DNA from 4 places in the Bacillus sp. ABR genome. Region 2 is predicted to be linked to each of the others. Evidence: riboswitches for the same ligand, from Rfam matches in the RefSeq annotation. Region 2 holds a riboswitch; each other region holds the start of a gene.
What was found. A riboswitch is a leader RNA that binds a small molecule or an ion and turns the genes downstream of it on or off. The one in region 2 is predicted to bind S-adenosylmethionine.
Positions count from the first base shown of each region.

Region 1: it holds a riboswitch for S-adenosylmethionine, as region 2 does, so the genes downstream of both, OIT90_RS15545 (methionine biosynthesis PLP-dependent protein) here and mtnW (2,3-diketo-5-methylthiopentyl-1-phosphate enolase) in region 2, are expected to answer to the same signal.
Region 3: it holds a riboswitch for S-adenosylmethionine, as region 2 does, so the genes downstream of both, OIT90_RS03950 (methionine ABC transporter ATP-binding protein) here and mtnW (2,3-diketo-5-methylthiopentyl-1-phosphate enolase) in region 2, are expected to answer to the same signal.
Region 4: it holds a riboswitch for S-adenosylmethionine, as region 2 does, so the genes downstream of both, OIT90_RS00925 (5-methyltetrahydropteroyltriglutamate--homocysteine S-methyltransferase) here and mtnW (2,3-diketo-5-methylthiopentyl-1-phosphate enolase) in region 2, are expected to answer to the same signal.

Region 1 covers NZ_JAOYSL010000005.1:25,420-28,626, reverse strand. Annotated here, with positions in the region: gene OIT90_RS15555 (YjcG family protein) at 4-519, opposite strand; gene OIT90_RS15550 (alpha/beta hydrolase) at 572-1,312, opposite strand; SAM riboswitch class I at 1,534-1,655, shown strand; gene OIT90_RS15545 (methionine biosynthesis PLP-dependent protein) at 1,734-2,852, shown strand; gene metC (cystathionine beta-lyase) at 2,849-3,207, shown strand, end outside.
Region 2 covers NZ_JAOYSL010000003.1:567,471-570,677, forward strand. Annotated here, with positions in the region: gene OIT90_RS12965 (2-hydroxy-3-keto-5-methylthiopentenyl-1-phosphate phosphatase) at 1-205, opposite strand, end outside; gene mtnW (2,3-diketo-5-methylthiopentyl-1-phosphate enolase) at 205-1,425, opposite strand; SAM riboswitch class I at 1,528-1,629, opposite strand; gene OIT90_RS12975 (pyridoxal phosphate-dependent aminotransferase) at 1,674-2,864, opposite strand; SAM riboswitch class I at 3,029-3,186, shown strand.
Region 3 covers NZ_JAOYSL010000001.1:795,386-798,592, forward strand. Annotated here, with positions in the region: gene OIT90_RS03935 (toprim domain-containing protein) at 1-180, shown strand, start outside; gene OIT90_RS03940 (thioredoxin family protein) at 194-496, shown strand; gene OIT90_RS03945 (SCP2 sterol-binding domain-containing protein) at 617-958, shown strand; SAM riboswitch class I at 1,061-1,169, shown strand; gene OIT90_RS03950 (methionine ABC transporter ATP-binding protein) at 1,324-2,349, shown strand; gene OIT90_RS03955 (methionine ABC transporter permease) at 2,342-3,010, shown strand; gene metQ (methionine ABC transporter substrate-binding lipoprotein MetQ) at 3,025-3,207, shown strand, end outside.
Region 4 covers NZ_JAOYSL010000001.1:200,811-204,017, reverse strand. Annotated here, with positions in the region: gene OIT90_RS00930 (gluconate:H+ symporter) at 1-939, shown strand, start outside; SAM riboswitch class I at 1,022-1,134, shown strand; gene OIT90_RS00925 (5-methyltetrahydropteroyltriglutamate--homocysteine S-methyltransferase) at 1,223-2,347, shown strand; gene OIT90_RS00920 (glycoside hydrolase family 1 protein) at 2,402-3,207, opposite strand, start outside.

The DNA of each region.
Region 1 (3,207 bases), on a different contig from region 2:
TCTTTAACCCTCTTCTCCTAAAATAAATGTTTCATAGACGGTCCAAGATCCGTTTTCTAATTGATATAAAAGGTGGAAGCGATCCACTGTTTCTTCATGGTCAATCTTTCTCAGCTTTAATGTGCCAAGTACGTCTGAATGCTCATCATCTGATAGTTTTTGAGCCACTGTGACATGCGGAACAAAGGCATATTCAGGTGTACCAGCCAGTGGCTCTGCGTACAATCTTTCATTGAGCGCCATGATGTCCTCGTTCGGTTCTACTTTCATATAAATGACGTTGTTTACAGGAGCGAATGAACTGAATTTTTTAATACGTAACGTAATAGGAGAAGCATTTTTTGCATAATCTCTTAACGTTGAGACGACCTCAGCCGCTTCTAGATCGGTTAATTCAAAAGGTGTTCTTAATGTTAAATGAGGCGGTATGAGTGCATAGTTCGGATCATAACGCTTCCGGTAAGAGTTCGCAATATCTTGCAATTTTTTTGATGGAAATATAACAACTCCGTATTTCATCATGTTCCCTCCTGAATAAGAAAGTATTTATTATTGTTTATTATAACAAAATTCAGTTGATTAACGAATATGGGAGCATTCTTTTTAACGAAGGCGCAATGAGCGGCTGCCAAAACGTCCATTTATGATCCCCTTCGAATGTCTCAAATAAATAATCCGCTCCAGATTGTTCAAGAAGGGCCTTTAAATCATCATTCGGCTGAACAAAATCAAGCACCTGGCCATCTGTTGTTTTCACAGCGGTTTCCTCCAGCCCAATTTGATGGATAATCGCATAATGAGAAAGGGCTGTCGACTGTTTGACGGCTTCTAGAACCGACTCGTCAACGTAAGGGGACTGCAAAATCAGCCCGCCAAATAAAGAAGGATAATCAATGGCTGTCATGAGGGAAATCGTCGCACCAAGTGAATCACCAATAAACGTACGTCCTGATCCAATTTGATAGGTTGGATAGTGTTCATCAATATAAGGAACCAGTTCATTGGCTAAAAAGCGTTTATACGCTTCAAACTTTGTGCCGTCTGGATGATACGTGTTCCGTCTTTCCGTAACATTTTCATAAGGGACACCAATGATAATCGAGCGTTCCATTTCTTTGTTCTGCATCAATTCTTCTGCCTGTCTGCCTATTTTGCCTAGGCGGAAATAATCATGACCATCCTGGGCAATGATGACATGATATGTATAAAGGGGGGAGTAATTGACTGGCAAATAGATCAAAATGGTCATGTCCGCCCCAAGTTCTTTTGACTGTAAGGTTTCTTCTTGAATGATTCCTGTTTTCTTCACCATAATCCATTCCTCCAGCTAACCAAATTCATCATAAAGTGAAACGTTTCCATTCATTGTAACACGAAAAACAGCGTTGTTCCTATATGCTAACATGCAATCAAACCGTATAACATCGATTCTGTTATAAAATACAGAAAATTTTAATTAATCATGACATTTCCCCTTGAAAAATGAGATTTAATGGGTTACAGTATTAAGAATTAGAACAGACAGACAACACATTCTTATCGTGAGAGGTGGAGGGACTGGCCCTTTGAAACCTCAGCAACCGGTATGCATCACTACATGTGATGTACCAAGGTGCTAAATCCAGCAAGCAGCTTTTTTGCTTGGAAGATAAGAGGAAGCGATTAAACCCCTTCTTCTTATGAAGAAGGGGTTTTCTGTTTTGAAATCAGATTTTTACTTAGGATGGTGTCAAATGACAGAACATGTGGAAACGAAATTAGCGCAGATTGGAAACCGTAGCGAAGAGGTGACTGGCACTGTCAGTCCTCCCGTTTACCTTTCGACAGCATACAGACATAGAGGTATAGGGGAATCTACAGGATTTGATTATATTCGAACGAAAAACCCAACAAGACAGCTCGTAGAGGATGCAATTGCTTCACTCGAAGAAGGGACGGCCGGTTTTGCCTTCAGTTCGGGAATGGCTGCGATTCAAACGATCATGGCTCTATTTGAAAGCGGAGATGAACTCATCGTCTCATCAGACCTATATGGCGGTACATACCGTTTGTTTGAAAACGAATGGAAAAAGTACGGCTTACGTTTTCTTTATGATGATTTTGCAGATGAAGACTGTTTACGCTCTAAAATCACGCCAAACACAAAAGCGGTCTTTATTGAAACACCGACAAATCCACTGATGCAGGAAGCAGATATTCAAAAAATAGCGAAGATTGCAAAAGAACATGGCGCTTTGGTGATTGTCGATAATACTTTTTACACACCAGTCTTGCAAAAGCCGATTACGCTTGGAGCGGACATTGTCATTCATAGCGCAACCAAATATTTAGGCGGACATAATGATGTTCTTGCAGGGCTTGTCGTGACAAAAGGAGAGCAGCTGTCTGAAGACATGTTCCAGCATCAAAACGCGATTGGAGCGGTTCTATCACCATTTGACTCATGGCTTTTAATGAGAGGAATGAAAACACTGGCTCTTAGAATGCGCCAGCACGAGGCAAATGCGAAGGAGCTGGCTGAGTTTTTAAAGAAACAGCCAGAAATTCAAGATGTGCTTTATCCAGGAAAGGGAGGCATGCTGTCATTTCGAGTAGCTAAAGAGGACTGGGTCAATCCATTTTTAAAGCAGCTAAAAACGATTTGTTTTGCTGAAAGCCTTGGCGGAGTCGAAAGCTTCATTACGTATCCTGCAACGCAAACGCACATGGATATCCCAGAAGAAATTCGCATTGCAAACGGTGTATGTAACAAGCTGCTCCGTTTCTCTGTTGGCATCGAGCATGTAGATGACCTGAAAGCAGACCTGAAACAGGCACTATCACAAGTAAAAGAGGAGGTACACGCCAAATGACCACACATGATTGGACACTCGAAACACAACTCGTTCATAATGCGTTTAAAACAGACCGTTCAACAGGTGCAGTCAGTGTACCGATTCAGCATGCATCCACCTTTCATCAAAGCAGCTTCGATGAATTTGGCCAATATGACTACTCGAGATCGGGAACTCCTACACGTCAAGCATTAGAGGATACGATTGCGGCGCTGGAAGGAGGAACGAGAGGGCTTGCCTTTGCATCAGGCATGGCTGCTATTTCAACCGCTTTTCTTCTATTATCAAAGGGAGATCACGTCCTTGTCACAAGAGATGTGTACGGCGGGACTTTCCGAATGATCACCCAAGTTCTGTCGAGATTTGGAATTGA
Region 2 (3,207 bases):
TAAATGATTGAATGGCTTCCTTCTGATCACTTGTCAGTAATTGAAACATCTGCCCGACGCCTTCTTGAATGGTAATTTCCTTTGACAGGACACCATCCTTCAGTTTCGTCCATTCACTCGGTGCAAACTGTTTCATGATGCGGATGATATTATCATTTTTTGTAATTGTTCCATCAAAATCACAACACACAATTGGTTTTTTCATTATTCTGCTACCCTTCCCCAAAGATCAAGTGCCGCTTTTAAGTCTTGGCAGGAAGCCGCCTTATCTTGGATAGACTCTTCCTGTATAACGGCATCAATGATCGAACGAAATGCCTTCCCTCCGCCGATGGCTCCCCGCGGATGTCCGTGAATGCCTCCACCTGCGTTAATCACATGATCAATTCCAAAATCTTTGATCAATACTGGAACCATTCCTGGATGAATGCCTGCTGACGGGACAGGGAATGTTTTTTGAACCGTATCCTCTTTCACGCAAGCTTCATAGATTCCAAGGGCATCCTTTTTCGGAAGTGCAACCGATCCATAAGGTGAGGGAAAGAGGCTCAAATCAGCGCCAGCATATCGGTTTAATTTGCCTAAAAGAAGAGAATGCGAGAATCCATATTCAGGAGAGGATGTCAATGCACCACTCACTGCGGGATGCGCCATAATAGGCAGTGGAATATCTGGATCCTCAGCTAAGCTTTGCATGACATCAAGACCGTAAGCAAAGACATTGAATAAGAGCGCATCTGCTCCAAGTTCAGCGGCCTTTCTCGCTCGATCCCTCAGGTCAAAGGTTCTGCCCGTTAAATTGACAGCATACAGCGTGCGGTGTCCTGTCTCTTCATAGGTTTCTTTTAAAATCTCTTTTCCTTCTTTGATTCGCTCTTCAAAAGGAGCTAATGGACTTTCAAATAAAATTTCATCGTCTTTGATGAGGTCAACCTCGCCTAATGCCTGTAAACGGAGCTGCTCTTTTAAATCCTGCATATCACGGCCGATAACACCTTTAAAAATACTCATCAATAATGGACGATCAAATACATTTACCTTATTTCGTATGCCATCAATTCCAAATGCCGGTCCTGGCAGGCTTTTTTTAAATTCTTCAGAAAATTGGATATCGACTAGCTTCACTTTTCCGTCTAGTGAAAGCTTTCCAAAAATCGTCGTGAAAACAGCTGGTAAATCTGCTGAAAAGTTTGCCTCAGGATAAGCAATGGTCACCTCTGATTGATAAAGGCCATTTTCGGCTGGAGCAGCCTTTTCTAATACTTTTTCAACTCGGCCTTTATGCTTTTGAAGCTGCTCCTTTTTGAGCTGAGGCAAATCCGTCCATGATCCAACTGTTAAACCAAGCGCGATCTGCTCCGCTTTTCGATTTATTTGTTCATCCTCTCGATGTGTTAATACGTATGTTGCCAGTAATTCACTCACTAGGAATCCCCTTTCGATTGCATCATGCATATGTTCAATAAAAAAACCTCTTCAAGTGCTTCTTGAGCGCCTTAAAGAGGTTATTTCGTGTTATTCATCCGAATCTTATCTCTCAGCGCTTGCTGCAAGAATTAGCACCGTGCTTCATGGAAGTCGGTTGCCGGGCTTCATTGGGCTAGTCCCTCTGCCTACTCTTGATAAGAATATTCAATTTTCTTAAATATTGCCTGAATTATCGCACCATTTTTTTATGTTGTCAATGGCTTTTTTTCAAACAGCTTCAAGGCAGCGATGCGCTGAGCAGCTTCTTGTAACCGCTCCTCGCTTGTTAGAAGCCCTACTCTCACGTACCCTTCACCGTGAGCACCAAAGCCATTACCTGGCGCTACAACAACATGCGCTTTTTCTAATAATAAATCAGAAAAGGCTTCAGATGTATATCCTTCTGGCACCTTTAACCAAGCAAAAAATGATCCCTTTGGAGCACTGACTTCCCAGCCAATTTCTTTGCAGGCAGCTATCCACACATTCCGTCTTTTCTCATATCGGTCATTTTGCACCCGTACGCACGTTTGATCGCTTAATAGGGCTTCCGCTGCTGCATCCTGCGTGGCTTTAAACAACGAGACAAACAAATGATCCTGATAAAGCTCAATCGCTTCAATAACAGACGGATTCCCTGCTGCAAATCCTACTCTCCACCCTGCCATATTGTACGTTTTAGACAATGTGTAAATTTCTATTCCCGTCTCTTTCGCTCCATCTACTTGCAGAAAGCTGATCGGCTTTTCCCCATCAAACCCAATGCCGCCATATGCAAAATCATGAACAACACAAAGCTTGTGATCTTTCGCAAATGTCACGGTTTCTTCAAAAAATGAACGGCTTGCCGTAGCCCCCGTCGGATTGTTGGGGTAATTTAAGTACATTAATTTTGCCTTTTTCTTATCATCCTCAGGCAGCAAATCGTAGTCAGGTAAAAAATCATTTTTTTCAAGAAGTGGCATGGTCACCATATGAGCTCCAGCAAGTACAGCACCTGACCAATAATCAGGATAACCGGGGTCAGGGACGAGAAGCGTATCACCCGGATTCAGGAGGCATTGAGGCAGCTCAACAAGCCCTGCTTTCCCGCCAAATAAAATCGCAATTTCCGTCTTCGGATCAAGCGTAACGCCATATTCTCTTTCATAAAAAGCGGCAGCCGCCTTTTTTAATTTCGCTGTTCCACGGAATGAGGAGTATTGATGATTTTCAGGTTTTGCTACCGCTTCCTGCATGGCTTTTACAATGTGCGGAGGAGTTGGCTGATCAGGATTTCCCTGCCCCAAATTAATGATATCTGCCCCTTCCTGCACTTTTTTCTGCACCTTTTGGACAAGGGACGCAAAAAATTGTTTCGGTAATTGTTTCAACACATCTGATTGCTGGAATTCCATTTCTTCACCTTCTATTCAAGTTACGTAACAATACAATCACTGTAATGGATTGTTTTATGAATTGTAAAGCAATTTTGAAAAAAGATTGACATGTAAAGCGCAGCTCTGATAATATCTTGAATTAAGAAATGCAAACATACACGAAACAATTACATATTGATTTCTCTTATCGAGAGTTGGGCGAGGGATTTGGCCTTTTGACCCCAACAGCAACCGACCGTTAATACCACTGTGAAGTGGGGCGCAGCAAGTAACGCGCCAAGACAATTGTCTTATAGGGCACGGTGCTAATTCCATCAGACGTATGTGCTGAGAGATAAGAGAGGCTTTGAGCATACACACC
Region 3 (3,207 bases), on a different contig from region 2:
ATATTAGCAGACAGTGACGATGCAGGCGACAAACTGCGGAAGCAATTTCGAAAAGAATTCCCTGAAGCACTTCATCTTTTTGTCGACAGAACGTACCGCGAAGTGGCCGCTTCACCGTCAGCCCACATTGCATCTATCCTATTAGCTGCAAACATTGATGTTCATTCGAAATATTTATGAGGGTGGACGTATTATGAAAGAGATTGAAGAACACGAATTCAAAGAGATAGAGGACGATTTATTTCTTTTATACTTATATACACCGTTTTGCGGAACATGCCAGCTGGCAAAGAAAATGCTGGCAGTCGTAGACGCCATGCAGCCGGATGTACCATTTTACGAAAACAATTTAAACTATTCACCAGGCTTTGCAAAAGCATTTGAGATCGAGAGTGTTCCTTGCTTTCTACTGTTTAAAAAAGGAGAATTGGTGCAAAAAGGCTATGCCTTTCACTCAGTTCCATATCTTCATGAAATGATTGAAACCGCTAAATAAAGCGGTTTTTTGTCATATTTCAAGAAATTCATTTGAAAATTTGTCGAGTTATTTATAAAGGACAAGAAGATGTTTGTAGAGAAATGTTATGTATAACCAAATGACAGGGAGGTTATACATGTGGAAAATGTGAAAGCCCATGGTAACACAGGGCAGCGTTTATTATTAAAACCGCTGCTCTCATCATCATCCTTGAAGATTACATTTGAGGCGGAAACTGACTCTTGTACATTGATTGTGGATGAACGTGGTGAAGTGAAGAAACTACCTGCAATTGAGTTATCGGATCTCATCTTTTATGGTGAGAGGAAAGAGATTCTACAATTATTAGATGGAGATATGTCCTTACAGCAGTTAATCAGCAGAGGACAAGTCAAAGTCAAAGGGTCATTCCGTGCGCTCCTTAGACTAGAGGCAGTGCTTTGGCTGACGAACGGTTTTTTTCGAAAAATGATAACGTAGTTGTTTACTTGGAAATTAGCGATTTACAGCGTTGACATATCTCAGATAGCATGATATTCTACGTTAGTAAAAACATGAACATCACATAAAACAACATATTTTCTCTTATTAAGAGAGGTGGAGGGACGTGCCCTATGAAACCCGGCAACCGTCAGCATAGCTGAAATTGGTGCCAATTCACTCAAAGCCGCAGCGCTTTGAAAGATGAGAGAAAGGCGTAATTGACATAAAAGGCCTTTCTGCTTGCGTTGCAGTTAGGTCTTTTTTACTGACCTGACGTCAGGCTAGAGTCATGACAGAAAGAAGAATAAATAACGTATGTGATGGAAACCTATAGATTCAGCAAGAAAGCAGGTGATCAGACTGTGATTCATTTACAGAATGTATCAAAAACGTATCATTCAAAAAGCGGAAATGTTGATGCCGTGAAAGACGTCAACTTGGATATTGATAAAGGTGAAATATTCGGAATTATCGGGTATAGCGGTGCAGGAAAAAGCTCGCTTATTCGCCTATTAAACGGTCTGGAGCTGCCAACAGAAGGAATTGTTGAAGTGGCAGGCAACCGGATCAATGAAGTATCGAATGCGAAACTTCGGAAAGCAAGACAAGAAATCAGCATGATCTTCCAGCACTTTAATTTACTTTGGTCAAGAACGGTGAGACAAAACATTATGTTCCCGCTTGAGATCGCAGGTGTACCGACATCGAAACGGAGAGAGCGTGCGAATGAACTGATTAAATTGGTCGGTTTAGAAGGAAAAGAAAATGCGTATCCTTCTCAGCTTAGCGGCGGGCAAAAACAGCGTGTCGGCATTGCGAGAGCATTAGCGAATGATCCAAAGGTTCTTCTATGTGACGAAGCGACATCTGCGCTAGATCCGCAAACGACCGATTCAATCCTTGAGCTTTTGGCCGATATTAATAAACGACTAGGGCTCACGATTGTGCTCATTACACACGAAATGCACGTCATTCGCAAAATTTGTCATCGCGTCGCAGTCATGGAAAATGGACGTATTGTTGAAGAAGGCGAAGTATTACGCGTCTTCAGACAGCCAAAGGAAGAAATGACGAAGCGATTTGTGAAACAGCTTGCGGAACCAGAGGAAGCGAAAGAAACAATCGAGCACGTCTTAGAACGAGTAAAAGAAGGTCAGGTCGTACGGTTGTCCTTTATTGGAGACTCTGCCGAGCAGCCGCTGATCACTGAAATCATTCGATCCTTCAATGTCGATGTGAATATCCTTCAAGGGAAGATTTCTCAAACGCAGGAAGGCGCGTTTGGAACACTCTTTATCCACATTAATGGAGAAGAGACTGAGGTAGAAAAAGCCATCGCCTATATCCAAAGCAAACAGGTTGAAATCGAGGTGATGACACATGTTTGAGAAATGGTTTCCGAACGTTGATTTAGACGTCATCTGGAGTGCAACAGGTGAAACGGTGTATATGACACTGATTTCATTGGCATTTGCCTTTGCCATTGGTATTATCCTTGGACTATTACTCTTTCTAACGAGTAAAGGCGGTCTTTGGGAAAATAAACCGATTAATGCTGTCATCGGCGCTGTCGTCAACATTTTCAGATCGATTCCTTTTATCATTTTAATTATTCTTTTACTAGGGTTCACGAAATTCTTAATGCATACGATTCTTGGTCCTAATGCAGCACTCCCTGCCCTTGTCATAGGGTCAGCTCCATTCTATGCACGTCTTGTCGAAATTGCACTGCGTGAGGTAGACAAAGGAGTCATTGAAGCAGCACGATCAATGGGAGCGAAAACGTCAACAATCATTTTCAAAGTATTGCTGCCAGAATCATTGCCAGCCCTTATTTCAGGTATTACCGTAACAGCGATTGCTCTAATTGGCTCTACTGCGATTGCAGGTGCAATTGGAGCAGGCGGACTTGGTGACCTCGCCTATGTGGAAGGGTACCAATCTGGTAATACAGATGTCACACTTGTAGCCACTGTGTTTATTCTCATCATCGTCTTTATTATTCAAATAATCGGTGATTTGATTACAAATAAAATTGATAAACGTTAAGGGAGGATTTATTCATGAAGAAATTGATTTTAAGTGCACTATTTCTAGCATTTGCAGGTATTTTAGCTGCGTGCGGTTCATCTAATAACGCAAGTGAAAGCAAAACCATTACGGTTGCCGCTTCAAAAACGCCGCATGCCGAAATTCTTGAAGAAGCAAAACCACTTCTAAAAGAAAAAGGCTACGATTTAAAAGTG
Region 4 (3,207 bases), on a different contig from region 2:
ATCGCTCAGGCTGCAAGACTTCCTGTGCTGTATGTGGGCATGCCGCTTGTCGCTGCTCTCATCACCACACATGGCTTCCTCCCTCCTCACCCAGGGCCGACTGCCATTGCGAATGTCTTTCAAGCAAACATGGGACAAACCTTATTGGTTGGGATTATTTTAGCGATTCCTGCTGTTTTAGTAGGTGGACTTCTGTTTACAAAACTATTTAAAAAAGACCAGTTGCACGCACATATCCCAAAGAACTTATTTAATCCAAAGGAATTCACAGAAGAAGAAATGCCTAGCTTCGGCATTAGCATTTTCACCGCTGTTTTGCCTGTATTGCTTATGACTTTCAGAGCATTTCTAGAAATTTTCTTCCCTTCCTCCCCATTGCTGCCTACCGCTGAGTTTTTAGGCGAACCGGCGATTGCACTATTAATCTCAGTGCTGCTTGCCATCTACACGTTTGGGCTTGGAAGAGGAAAGAGCATGCAGGACGTGATGAAGTCCATCACGGATTCTATCGGCTCCATTGCTATGATTTTATTAATTATTGCGGGCGGAGGCGCCTTTAAACAGGTGCTCATTGATAGCGGCGTCGATCAATATATTGCAGGGATTATGCAAGGAAGCACACTTTCTCCCCTGCTTCTGACTTGGCTCATTGCTGCTGTCCTTCGTGTCTCTTTAGGATCAGCGACTGTCGCCGGTCTCACGGCGGCTGGCATTTCTGCACCACTGATTGGCCTGACGGGTGTCAGCCCTGAATTAATGGTGATCGCAACAGGTGCCGGCAGTATCACGTTCTCTCATGTGAATGATGCGGGTTTCTGGATTTATAAAGAATACTTTAACCTATCAATGGCTCAAACCTTTAAAACGTGGACATTGATGGTCACCGTGCTTTCACTTGTCGGACTTGCTGGTGTTCTTGTTGCTGATTTGTTCATGTAGGAAATTAAATTGTAAAAACCATTGACTTTTCCTCGAAAAGGTTGAATAATTGTGTTTATTAAGAAAATTGAATCAAAAGGTAACCTTATTAAGAGTGGTGGAGGGACTGGCCCTGTGAAACCCGGCAACCGCTGTTCCTAGGAACAGAATGGTGCTAATTCCTTAAGCAAGCAGATGCTTGTTTGAAGATAAGGCAGAGTTCTCACAGTATATGATGCTCTTCCTTATCCAAGGAAGAGCTTTTTTATTTGTTTTTTTAACCTGAAGAAAGAAGGGATTCAGCATGACACAAGTACAAACCATTGGAAAGAAAACAACGAAACCGCCATTCCGCGCAGATCAAGTAGGAAGTTTACTTCGTTCAGAGCGCATCAAGGAAGCACGCAAGCAAAAAGCAGATGGTACGCTGACAGCAGAGCAGCTCCGACAAATTGAAAACGAAGAAATTACACGTATTGTAGAGAAGCAAAAAGAAATTGGGTTAGAGGTTGTCACAGATGGTGAGTTCAGACGTGCATGGTGGCATTTTGACTTTCTGGAAGGACTCGATGGGGTTGAAGGATTTGAAGCAGATCAAGGCATTCAATTTCATAACACAACGACAAAAGCTAGAGGTATCAAGGTAACAGGCAAGATCGATTTTACAGATCATCCAATGCTGGAGGATTATCGTTTCCTGCACAGCATCGCTGGTGATCATACGGCTAAAATGACGATTCCAAGTCCGAATATGCTATTTTTCCGTGGAAAGCTTGAAGAAGGAGTGTATGACAGCTTAGAGGAATTCCACCATGATGTGGCACAGGCGTATAAGAAAGCCATCCGTGCTTTTTATGATGCAGGCTGCCGCTACTTGCAGCTGGATGATACGGCATGGGCCGTGTTCTTTTCTGAAAAAGGTCACGAGCAAATCAAAGCCTTTGGCCGTGAAGAAGATGAACTTCGCGAGTCGTTTGCGAAGACAATCAATGAAGCCGTTGCTGATCGCCCAGAGGATTTGGTGATTACTATGCACATTTGCCGCGGTAACTTTAAATCAACTTGGGCAGCTGAAGGTGGTTACGAAGCAGCGGCAGAAACAATTTTCGCCGGCTTAGATCTTGATGGTCTCTTTTTAGAATTCGACGACGATCGTTCTGGCGGATTTGAGCCCCTTCGATATGTGAAGAACCCAAACCTTCAAATCGTACTAGGCCTTGTCACTTCAAAATACGGTGAGCTTGAGCCAGTTGAACAGATTAAAAAACGCATTGAGGAAGCGGCTCAATATGTGGACATTAACCAAATTTGTTTGAGTCCACAATGCGGATTCGCCTCAACAGAGGAAGGCAACCTGTTAACAGAAGAGCAGCAATGGGAAAAGCTGCGTCATGTGATTGAGATTGCTGATCAAGTGTGGACTTCGTAGTCCCTCAAAGGACAAAAAAGACAAACCGCAGTATGAGCGGTTTGTCTTTTTCTTTTATGCATCCAAATGTTCACCATTAGTCGCAATCACTTGTTTATACCAATCGAAGCTTTTCTTTTTCTTTCTATCTAATGTACCGTTTCCTTCGTTATCACGGTCGACATAAATGAAGCCGTAGCGTTTTTTCATTTCAGCCGTTGATGCGCTGACTAGGTCAATTGGGCCCCAGCTTGTATAACCGATCAGGTCTACTCCGTCTGCGATGGCTTCTCTCGCCTCTAGCAAATGGCTTCTGAGGTAATCAATTCGGTAATCGTCTTGAATTGATCCGTCTTCTTCTACTTGATCGACAGCACCCAATCCATTTTCTACGATAAACAAAGGCTTTTGGTAGCGGTCATACAGCTGATTCAGTGTTGTACGAAGTCCTTTCGGATCAATTTGCCAGCCCCAATCACTTGCTTCTAGATAAGGGTTTTTCACACCTTCAAATAGGTTACCGCCAGTAACTTGTTCAAGAACCTTTGGATCTGTACTCGTCACAAAACTCATATAATAACTGAAGCCAATATAGTCAACTGTATGGTTTCTTAAAATGTCTTCGTCCCCGTCTTGGAACTCAATGTTGATGTCATTTTCAAGGAAATAACGTTTCATGTAACCTGGGTAATAGCCTCTTGCCTGTACATCTGAGAAGAACAATGTTTTACGGTCTTGCTCAATTGCAGCAAACATATCCTCTGGTCTTGAGCTGTACGGGTATGTGGTCATCGCTGCAATCATACAGCCAATTTTTGCATCTGGAATGATTTCATGTCCTGCTTTAACAGCCAGAGCACTTGCAACAAATTGGTGATGCG